Regions from separate parts of the Paenibacillus sp. FSL R7-0297 genome, predicted to be linked through region 1. Evidence: a T-box and tRNA genes for the amino acid it is inferred to sense, from the RefSeq annotation. Region 1 holds a T-box; the other holds one or more tRNA genes.
The links. A T-box is a leader RNA that pairs with one kind of tRNA and senses whether it is charged. The one in region 1 lies ahead of pheS (phenylalanine--tRNA ligase subunit alpha), so its partner is inferred to be a tRNA-Phe.
Positions count from the first base shown of each region.

Region 2: it encodes a tRNA-Phe, which carries the amino acid that the T-box ahead of pheS (phenylalanine--tRNA ligase subunit alpha) is inferred to sense. The anticodon was not compared.

Region 1 is NZ_JBBPAQ010000001.1:6,601,020-6,605,150, forward strand. Features, by position in the region: gene pheT (phenylalanine--tRNA ligase subunit beta) at 1-358, opposite strand, end outside; gene pheS (phenylalanine--tRNA ligase subunit alpha) at 705-1,739, opposite strand; T-box leader at 1,799-2,086, opposite strand; gene MKZ24_RS28750 (hypothetical protein) at 2,359-4,131, shown strand, end outside.
Region 2 is NZ_JBBPAQ010000001.1:2,146,213-2,150,343, forward strand. Features, by position in the region: rRNA gene MKZ24_RS09420 (23S ribosomal RNA) at 1-1,214, shown strand, start outside; tRNA gene MKZ24_RS09425 (tRNA-Asn) at 1,278-1,353, shown strand; tRNA gene MKZ24_RS09430 (tRNA-Ser) at 1,357-1,446, shown strand; tRNA gene MKZ24_RS09435 (tRNA-Glu) at 1,477-1,551, shown strand; tRNA gene MKZ24_RS09440 (tRNA-Val) at 1,668-1,743, shown strand; tRNA gene MKZ24_RS09445 (tRNA-Met) at 1,778-1,854, shown strand; tRNA gene MKZ24_RS09450 (tRNA-Asp) at 1,859-1,936, shown strand; tRNA gene MKZ24_RS09455 (tRNA-Phe) at 1,956-2,031, shown strand; tRNA gene MKZ24_RS09460 (tRNA-Thr) at 2,052-2,127, shown strand; tRNA gene MKZ24_RS09465 (tRNA-Tyr) at 2,133-2,218, shown strand; tRNA gene MKZ24_RS09470 (tRNA-Trp) at 2,224-2,297, shown strand; tRNA gene MKZ24_RS09475 (tRNA-His) at 2,324-2,399, shown strand; tRNA gene MKZ24_RS09480 (tRNA-His) at 2,449-2,524, shown strand; tRNA gene MKZ24_RS09485 (tRNA-Gln) at 2,543-2,617, shown strand; tRNA gene MKZ24_RS09490 (tRNA-Gly) at 2,624-2,698, shown strand; tRNA gene MKZ24_RS09495 (tRNA-Cys) at 2,705-2,778, shown strand; tRNA gene MKZ24_RS09500 (tRNA-Leu) at 2,815-2,893, shown strand; partial or broken gene MKZ24_RS09505 (MFS transporter) at 3,048-3,338, opposite strand; gene MKZ24_RS33080 (hypothetical protein) at 3,259-3,486, opposite strand; gene MKZ24_RS09510 (TetR/AcrR family transcriptional regulator) at 3,655-4,131, opposite strand, start outside.

The sequences.
Region 1 (4,131 bases):
AGATCATCCCCTGCGACAGCACGCCGCGCAGCTTAGCTTTCTTGATTTCCAGTCCGGGCAGCTTAGCGCCAACCAGTGCGACCGGAACCTTCTGTCCCGCTGCGACATTCTTGGCACCGCAGACAATCTGCAGATCCTCGCCCTGTCCGGCATCCACGATGCAGATGTTCAGCTTGTCGGCGTCCGGATGCTTCTCTTTGGATTTCACATAGCCGGTTACGATTCCGGAAATCCCTTTGTTACGGCGTTCAACTCCGTCAATCTCAATGCCGGCGGTAGTGATTTTGTCCGCAAGTTCATCAGCGGTCACCCCGTCCAGCGATATATAATCAGCCAGCCAGGCGGTTGATACTTTCATTTTCGCACACTTCCTTTTGTTTCAGATGTATTTATCTCTCCATGCCGGCCTATGCTTGGCGCGCGGGAGCGGATCTAAAACAAGCCACGATGCCAACTTCGTTCTATTAAAATTCCTGTAAAGCAGTGTTCCTACAGAGAATATTTGGACTTCCGGCCGCTGTTGTCCCCAGATTTCTTTATTTATACCGCTCTTCGCGGTTGAAATCCGGTGACAAAGGCGGACGCTGACGCTCCTACAGTTCCAAAATCCCCCTCCGGTCCTTCTATTACAGTCATTTCTATAGAACAGCCGTCATCGGCTTGCCAGTATCCAATCCCACGCACCCCGCACACCCGCCAAATCTCTAAATCCCCTTGAACTGCTTCACAAAACCCATATCATTCGTGTAGAAGTAGCGGATGTCATCGATTCCGTATTTCAGCATCGCGATCCGTTCCGCACCCATACCGAATGCGAAGCCGCTGTAAACTTCAGGGTCGTATCCGCCCATCCGCAGCACATTCGGGTGAACCATACCTGCACCAAGGATCTCCAGCCATCCACTCTGCTTGCAGAGACGGCAGCCTTCGCCGCCGCATTTGAAGCAGCTTACATCCACCTCAACGCTCGGCTCGGTGAACGGGAAGAAGCTCGGACGCAGGCGGATGCCGGCCGTAGGACCGAACATCTCTTTCATGAACTGCTGCAGTGTCCCCTTCAGGTCGCTCATCCGGATATTACGGCCGATGACCAGACCTTCAATCTGATGGAACTGGAAGGAATGGGTCGCATCGTCATCATCGCGGCGGAACACTTTGCCCGGACAGATGATTTTGACCGGAGCTTCGCCATTCATAGCCTGCATGGTGCGGACCTGCACCGGAGAAGTCTGTGTGCGCATCAGAATGTCTTCCGTTATATAGAAGGAATCCTGCATATCACGGGCCGGATGGTTCTTCGGCAGGTTAAGGGCTTCGAAGTTGAAGTAGTCTGTCTCCACTTCCGGTCCTTCTTCAATCTGGAAGCCCATCCCGATGAAAATATCCTCGATATCCTGGATCACCCGGCTCAGCGGGTGAACTCCGCCCTGCGGCAGGCCGCGGCCCGGCAATGTAACATCAACCTTCTCCGCATTCAGACGGTTCTGTGTTTCCTGCTGCTGGAAGAGCTCCTGCTTCGCGCCGATGACCTCTTCAATGGCACTGCGTACCAGGTTGGCCACTTGGCCGATCACCGGACGTTCCTCTGCGCTGAGCCCGCCCATACCGCGCAGAACTTCAGTAAGCTCACCTTTTTTACCAAGGTATTTCACGCGCACATCATTCAGAATCTGCGGATCGGTTACCTCCTGCAGCTTCGCCAATGCCTCGGCCTTCAATGCTTCCAATTTCTCTTTCATGCCTTGTACTGCCCCCTTAAATCTCGTATTGTTCAACAAAAAAAGGCCTTTCCTCCCGGTAAAGGGACGAAAAGACCGTGGTACCACCCTTGTTAGACGGCTGCAGCGCTTCCCTTAAGAGCAATATTCCCTCTTTCGGTGCGGTGGAGACCTGTCTCACTTTAACAGAAATAACGGTCTGCGGCCGGTATCCCCTACTGTCTCCCTCAAGGCGAACCTGAGTGGAATTCAGGGAACTGCTCCGGAGTGAACTTCGGCAGCTCTGCTCTCTTAGAAACGCTCTCAATCTGCGGCGCTTCCTCCCTGTAAGCCAGGCACTGCGTACTTTTCTCCATCAATGCATTTATGCGGATTGTGTCAAATACACTCGATCTTCCAGTTCAGAAGATATGTCTATTTATTATATGCAAAAACAGCGCTTTTGACAAGTTGCACAATTTTAGGTTAATTTTTATCTTCCTTTAAGCTTCCTTTAAGCTTCAGCACCGTTTGAAGGGCTTTTTTTCAGCAGACGTTCAGCCGGATTTGATATTTTCCCTATTGAGAAAAGCCTAGCTGTCCTTATTTTGAATGCGGCAGCTTTGGGATCGTATCGGCTTTTATACAGGGAGGGAATTTCATGCTTAAACGAAGAAAGGCATTTGTCCTGCTGTTACTCAGTACATTTGCTGCAAGTCAACTCGCGGGGATCGCGGGAACCACGGCGTTTGCTGCCCCGGCCAGTACAGCCACTGCCAAAACAGCGGCCACAGTAACGGAAGTCTCCACACTCACCGGTCTCAGCGCGATTAAGCTCGGCACTACGCTTAGTGTGAAGCTGAGCCATGTAGGCATTCAGAGCCAAACCGGAGGTAATATTCTCACCTATACACTCACTTATACTAACAATGCTGGCAGTAGCGTCAATCTGGTGAACTATTTCTCCAAGATTGTGACTACCGGCGGCAGCATCATCAAGGGAATCCCCGTCACCGCAGACAGCACTACCAAGAAGATAGCTGCGAAGCAGAGCACCAGCATTACATATTATGCGAATATCGGAACAGCCGCCTCGGTCAAAGGGCTTAAAGTCAACATGTACGGCTGGAACTTCAGCTCCGATAATTATGAACAGCGTATAGGTACTTTTACCGTTCCGTCTAACTATTCGCTGTCCGCCCTTAAGGGTGAGATCCGCAAAGTTGAACTAAGCAGCATTCCGGTCAACACCAAAGCTGAATCTGTGCAAATCTATAAATATAACGGCAAGGTCTATGCCAAGGTTGGACTGAGCTTAACAAATCTGGGCACCAAGGTGCTTACAGACCCGGGCTACAGCCTGTACCTGAAATCCTCGGGCGGCTCTACCTTCACGCTCACGCTGGATGACAGCAGCTCTGAATACAAGATTCAGCCTCAGGAGAAGAAGACGCTCTACTATATGACTGAGATTCCCTCCTACATGAACGTCACCAAGATGACGCTGCAGATCGCCAAGCTGGATGAAGGGCTGAAGCTCTATCTTCCGGTCTCCTCCTATTCCCTTCCTGCTGCGGGTACAGCTGATTTCACCGTGGCGGCTGGCTATACCAAGAAGATCTCCATCGACAGCAATATTGTAGACATGAAGCTCGCGGACGCAAGTGTGCATGCAGACAATGGCAACGCCGTGTGGAGTTATCAGCTCACCCTTAAAAATGCCGGCACCAAAGCAGTGACTTTACCTGCGTATGAGCTTGCTGTCAAATCCGCTGAAGGCTATACCTTCCCGGTAACAACGACTGCGTTCAGCTCCCTTACCTTGAAGCCGCTGGAAGAGAAGCTGATTGAACTAACCGCCAGCGTTCCGCTTGAACTGGGTCAGGATACGCTCGAACTGCAAATGGTTGCCCCTGCGGGCAGCAGCACCAGTACCACCACAAGTAGCACCAGCAGCAGCAGCACCAGCAGCAACGGCAGCAGTGAGAGCAGCAGCAGTTCAAGTAAAGTAATACTGCCTGTAGCCTATTTCAAAATCCCTTATTCCCTGGCAGGCAATACTCACATTTCTACAGAGAACAGCATTACCAACAGCTACGGCACCTTCGGCGTCACACTGAATTCCCTGCAGCGTCTGCCATGGGGCAGCGAAGATATCGTACAGGCTAAGGTCAGCATCAGCAACCATTCCTCCAAAACAATTACTCTGCCTGCACTTACCGGTGTGCTGAAAGTGGATCAGACGGATTTGAGCTCGTCCTCGCAGCTGTACATGGAGAGTACCAGCACGGTTCTGGCGCCTGGAGCCAGCATGCAGGTCTCGGTGCTTGCCCGCGTGCCCTATACGCTTGATTTCAGCCAGGCCCAGATTATTCTGCAAGAGACTTCCGGCACCAGCACTACCCAGTTCCTCTCCCTTGGCACAACGGACGGG
Region 2 (4,131 bases), 4.5 Mb from region 1:
AGGAACTCGGCAAAATGACCTCGTAACTTCGGGAGAAGAGGTGCCTCGGTAGGGTGAATAGCCCGAGGGGGCCGCAGTGAAAAGGCCCAAGCGACTGTTTAGCAAAAACACAGGTCTGTGCGAAGCCGCAAGGCGAAGTATACGGGCTGACGCCTGCCCGGTGCTGGAAGGTTAAGGGGAGTGGTTAGGGGCAACCCGAAGCTGTGAACCGAAGCCCCAGTAAACGGCGGCCGTAACTATAACGGTCCTAAGGTAGCGAAATTCCTTGTCAGGTAAATTCTGACCCGCACGAATGGCGTAACGACTTGGGCGCTGTCTCAACGAGAGATCCGGTGAAATTTTAATACCTGTGAAGATGCAGGTTACCCGCGACAAGACGGAAAGACCCCATGGAGCTTTACTGCAGCTTGATATTGAATTTGGGTACGATCTGTACAGGATAGGTGGGAGCCGTAGAGGCAGGAGCGCAAGCTTCTGCGGAGGCGCCGTTGGGATACCACCCTGATCGTATCTAGGTTCTAACCTAGTACCCTAAGCGGGTACGGGGACCGTGTCAGGCGGGCAGTTTGACTGGGGCGGTCGCCTCCTAAAGAGTAACGGAGGCGTTCAAAGGTTCCCTCAGAATGGTTGGAAATCATTCGCAGAGTGCAAAGGCATAAGGGAGCTTGACTGCGAGACCTACAAGTCGAGCAGGGACGAAAGTCGGACTTAGTGATCCGGTGGTACCGCATGGAAGGGCCATCGCTCAACGGATAAAAGCTACCCTGGGGATAACAGGCTTATCTCCCCCAAGAGTCCACATCGACGGGGAGGTTTGGCACCTCGATGTCGGCTCATCGCATCCTGGGGCTGAAGTAGGTCCCAAGGGTTGGGCTGTTCGCCCATTAAAGCGGTACGCGAGCTGGGTTCAGAACGTCGTGAGACAGTTCGGTCCCTATCTGTCGTGGGCGCAGGAAATTTGAGAGGAGCTGTCCTTAGTACGAGAGGACCGGGATGGACGTACCGCTGGTGCATCAGTTGTTCCGCCAGGAGCATGGCTGAGTAGCTACGTACGGACGGGATAAGCGCTGAAAGCATCTAAGCGTGAAGCCCCCCTCAAGATGAGATTTCCCAACTAGTAAGACCCCTTGAAGACGACGAGGTAGATAGGTTGGAGGTGGAAGTGCAGCAATGCACGGAGCTGACCAATACTAATCGGTCGAGGGCTTATCCAAATTTCTTAGAGCGCAGATTCGTTTCGGATTCAGTTTTCAGGCGATCAAGCTTGATATGTATATTCCCTGATAGCTCAGTTGGTAGAGCACTCGACTGTTAATCGAGTTGTCACAGGTTCGAGTCCTGTTCGGGGAGCCATTTGGAGAGGTGTCCGAGTTTGGCCGAAGGAGCACGATTGGAAATCGTGTAGGCGCCACAAGCGTCTCGAGGGTTCGAATCCCTCTCTCTCCGTAGCTTTACTTTACAAGTAGTTAACAGCATGGCTCGTTGGTCAAGGGGTTAAGACACCTCCCTTTCACGGAGGTAACATGGGTTCGAATCCCATACGAGTCACCAATTTCTTCTTCGATTAATGGGATGAGAATTCCCTGGGTTCGTTGAAGCATAGGCATCGTAAGGAATACATCGCAATCTCGTAACGGAGTGGAGAGTATCTCATACGAGTCATATATGGAGGCTTAGCTCAGCTGGGAGAGCATCTGCCTTACAAGCAGAGGGTCGGGGGTTCGAACCCCTCAGCCTCCACCATCTATCTTTTAATAGAATAGATCTTTAACATTGACGCGGGGTGGAGCAGCCCGGTAGCTCGTCGGGCTCATAACCCGAAGGCCGCAGGTTCAAATCCTGCCCCCGCAACCAATTTGGAACCGTGGTGTAGTTGGCCTAACATGCCTGCCTGTCACGCAGGAGATCGCGGGTTCGAATCCCGTCGGTTCCGCCATCTTTATGAAAAAATGTTCGGCTCGGTAGCTCAGTCGGTAGAGCAAAGGACTGAAAATCCTTGTGTCGGGGGTTCGATTCCCTCCCGCGCCACCATATTTCTTACAACTTAATACGCCGGTGTAGCTCAATTGGTAGAGCAACTGACTTGTAATCAGTAGGTTGGGGGTTCAAGTCCTCTCGCCGGCACCATCCTCGGAGGCTTAGCGAAGTGGCCAAACGCATCAGACTGTAAATCTGCTCACGTACGTGTTCGGTGGTTCGAATCCATCAGCCTCCACCATTTTTAGGGGCATAGTTTAAAGGTAGAACAACGGTCTCCAAAACCGTTGGTGTGGGTTCAATTCCTGCTGCCCCTGCCAAGTAATATCCTATAAAATTTAATATGGCGATCGTGGCGAAGTGGTTAACGCACCGGATTGTGGTTCCGGCATTCGTGGGTTCGAGACCCATCGGTCGCCCCATTTCTTTTATAAGAGTTATAAGGCATTGCAATTAAATAAGCTTCATATGGCGACTGTGGCGAAGGGGTTAACGCACCGGATTGTGGTTCCGGCATTCGTGGGTTCGAGACCCATCAGTCGCCCCATTTTATTAAATCAAATGTTGGGGATTAGCCAAGCGGTAAGGCAACGGACTTTGACTCCGTCATTCATAGGTTCGATTCCTATATCCCCAGCCATTATATGCGGACGTGGCTCAGCGGTAGAGCATCGCCTTGCCAAGGCGAGGGTCGCGGGTTCGATTCCCGTCGTCCGCTCCATTTTTTGGTGCCATAGCCAAGTGGTAAGGCAAAGCTCTGCAAAAGCTTTATCCCCAGTTCAAATCTGGGTGGCACCTCCATTTTATTTTAGAATCAATTGTAAATAATATGTATATGCCGGCGTGGCGGAATGGCAGACGCGCTCGACTCAAAATCGAGTGGGAAACCGTGGAGGTTCGAGTCCTCTCGCCGGTATCTGCTAAAAGAGTTCATCAGAGATATTCTCTGGTGGGCTCTTTTTTCTTTTTATTTGAGCTGTATTCTCTTACTCCAGTTATGCGTAGAACTATCAAGATCCAGGCAATCTTTATCAGAACCAACAAATTGATTTCTAGCCGCACCTAGACCAACGATACCTCATGCCTGCCCCCACAGCTAAGGGAACACTAATACCGGAAGCTACCGCCCCGCATAGATTCAGGGAAACAGAATATCCCACTGTCCATAGTACCCATTTGCTGCGGAAACTCCCGTTTGATCAGGCTCGGAAGTAATACATTACATAGGGGAATAGCAAACCTCAGAATTGCAGTTCCAACATACAAGGTCACTCCTCCCGATTACGACTGAACAGCAATGGTCCCACCGATGTGAGGGGAGCACGCAAATTCGCTGCGATAAAAATAATTCCTACGATCATGAACCAGAGTGTCGCTTGCTTGCGAATACCGGTTCTGGAGACGGACAGCTTCCTCAGCTTTATGACCATCCTGATTGGCAATGGCTTGATAAATCAGGTCATAGGAGTCGAGATAAAAGCCGCATCTTTGCTTCGTTTCCAAAACCATGTTCTGACCTCCAGGCTCTCGAACTTATCGGTATGCTGAATCACTTTTCTTATTACTGACCCCAAAATACTGGAGGAGCAGACATAAGTCCCATCCCCTTGCCTGGTCTTCAGCAGAAGAGCAGAGAAGCGGCCCTCAAAAATGAGCGTCCGCTTCATTTTAAATAATTTATAATTCTTCGGAATAAAATGCTTTGGATACTGCCTCTGTGGCTTTATCAATAAAAGCTGCAACTTTACTGGGGCTTTCCTTCAAACCACTACTCACCCACTTTTTTATAATGGCTATACTGCCATGAGCGGCAAACGTATACCAAGACTCAAATAATTGTGGATCAAAATATTTTAATTCCTGCTTCCATCGCTCAATGGTTAAATCGTGACTGATATAAAGGATTCTTTCTAATAATTCTTTATCGCCATGCTCTGAGAACAGAACCTCACAAATCGTTTTATTCGCTTTTATATATTTACATAATTCATAAGATAGCTTTTCAGGAGTTTTAACGTCAGAAGAATTAATCCCAAGTTGCTTAATTTCTTCGTAAAGATCATTCTCGATCGTTGAAAGAAGCTCAAACTGATTAGCATAGTGTGAATAAAAGGTGTTGCGATTAATGTTTGCTTCGCTGCAAATGTCGGTCAC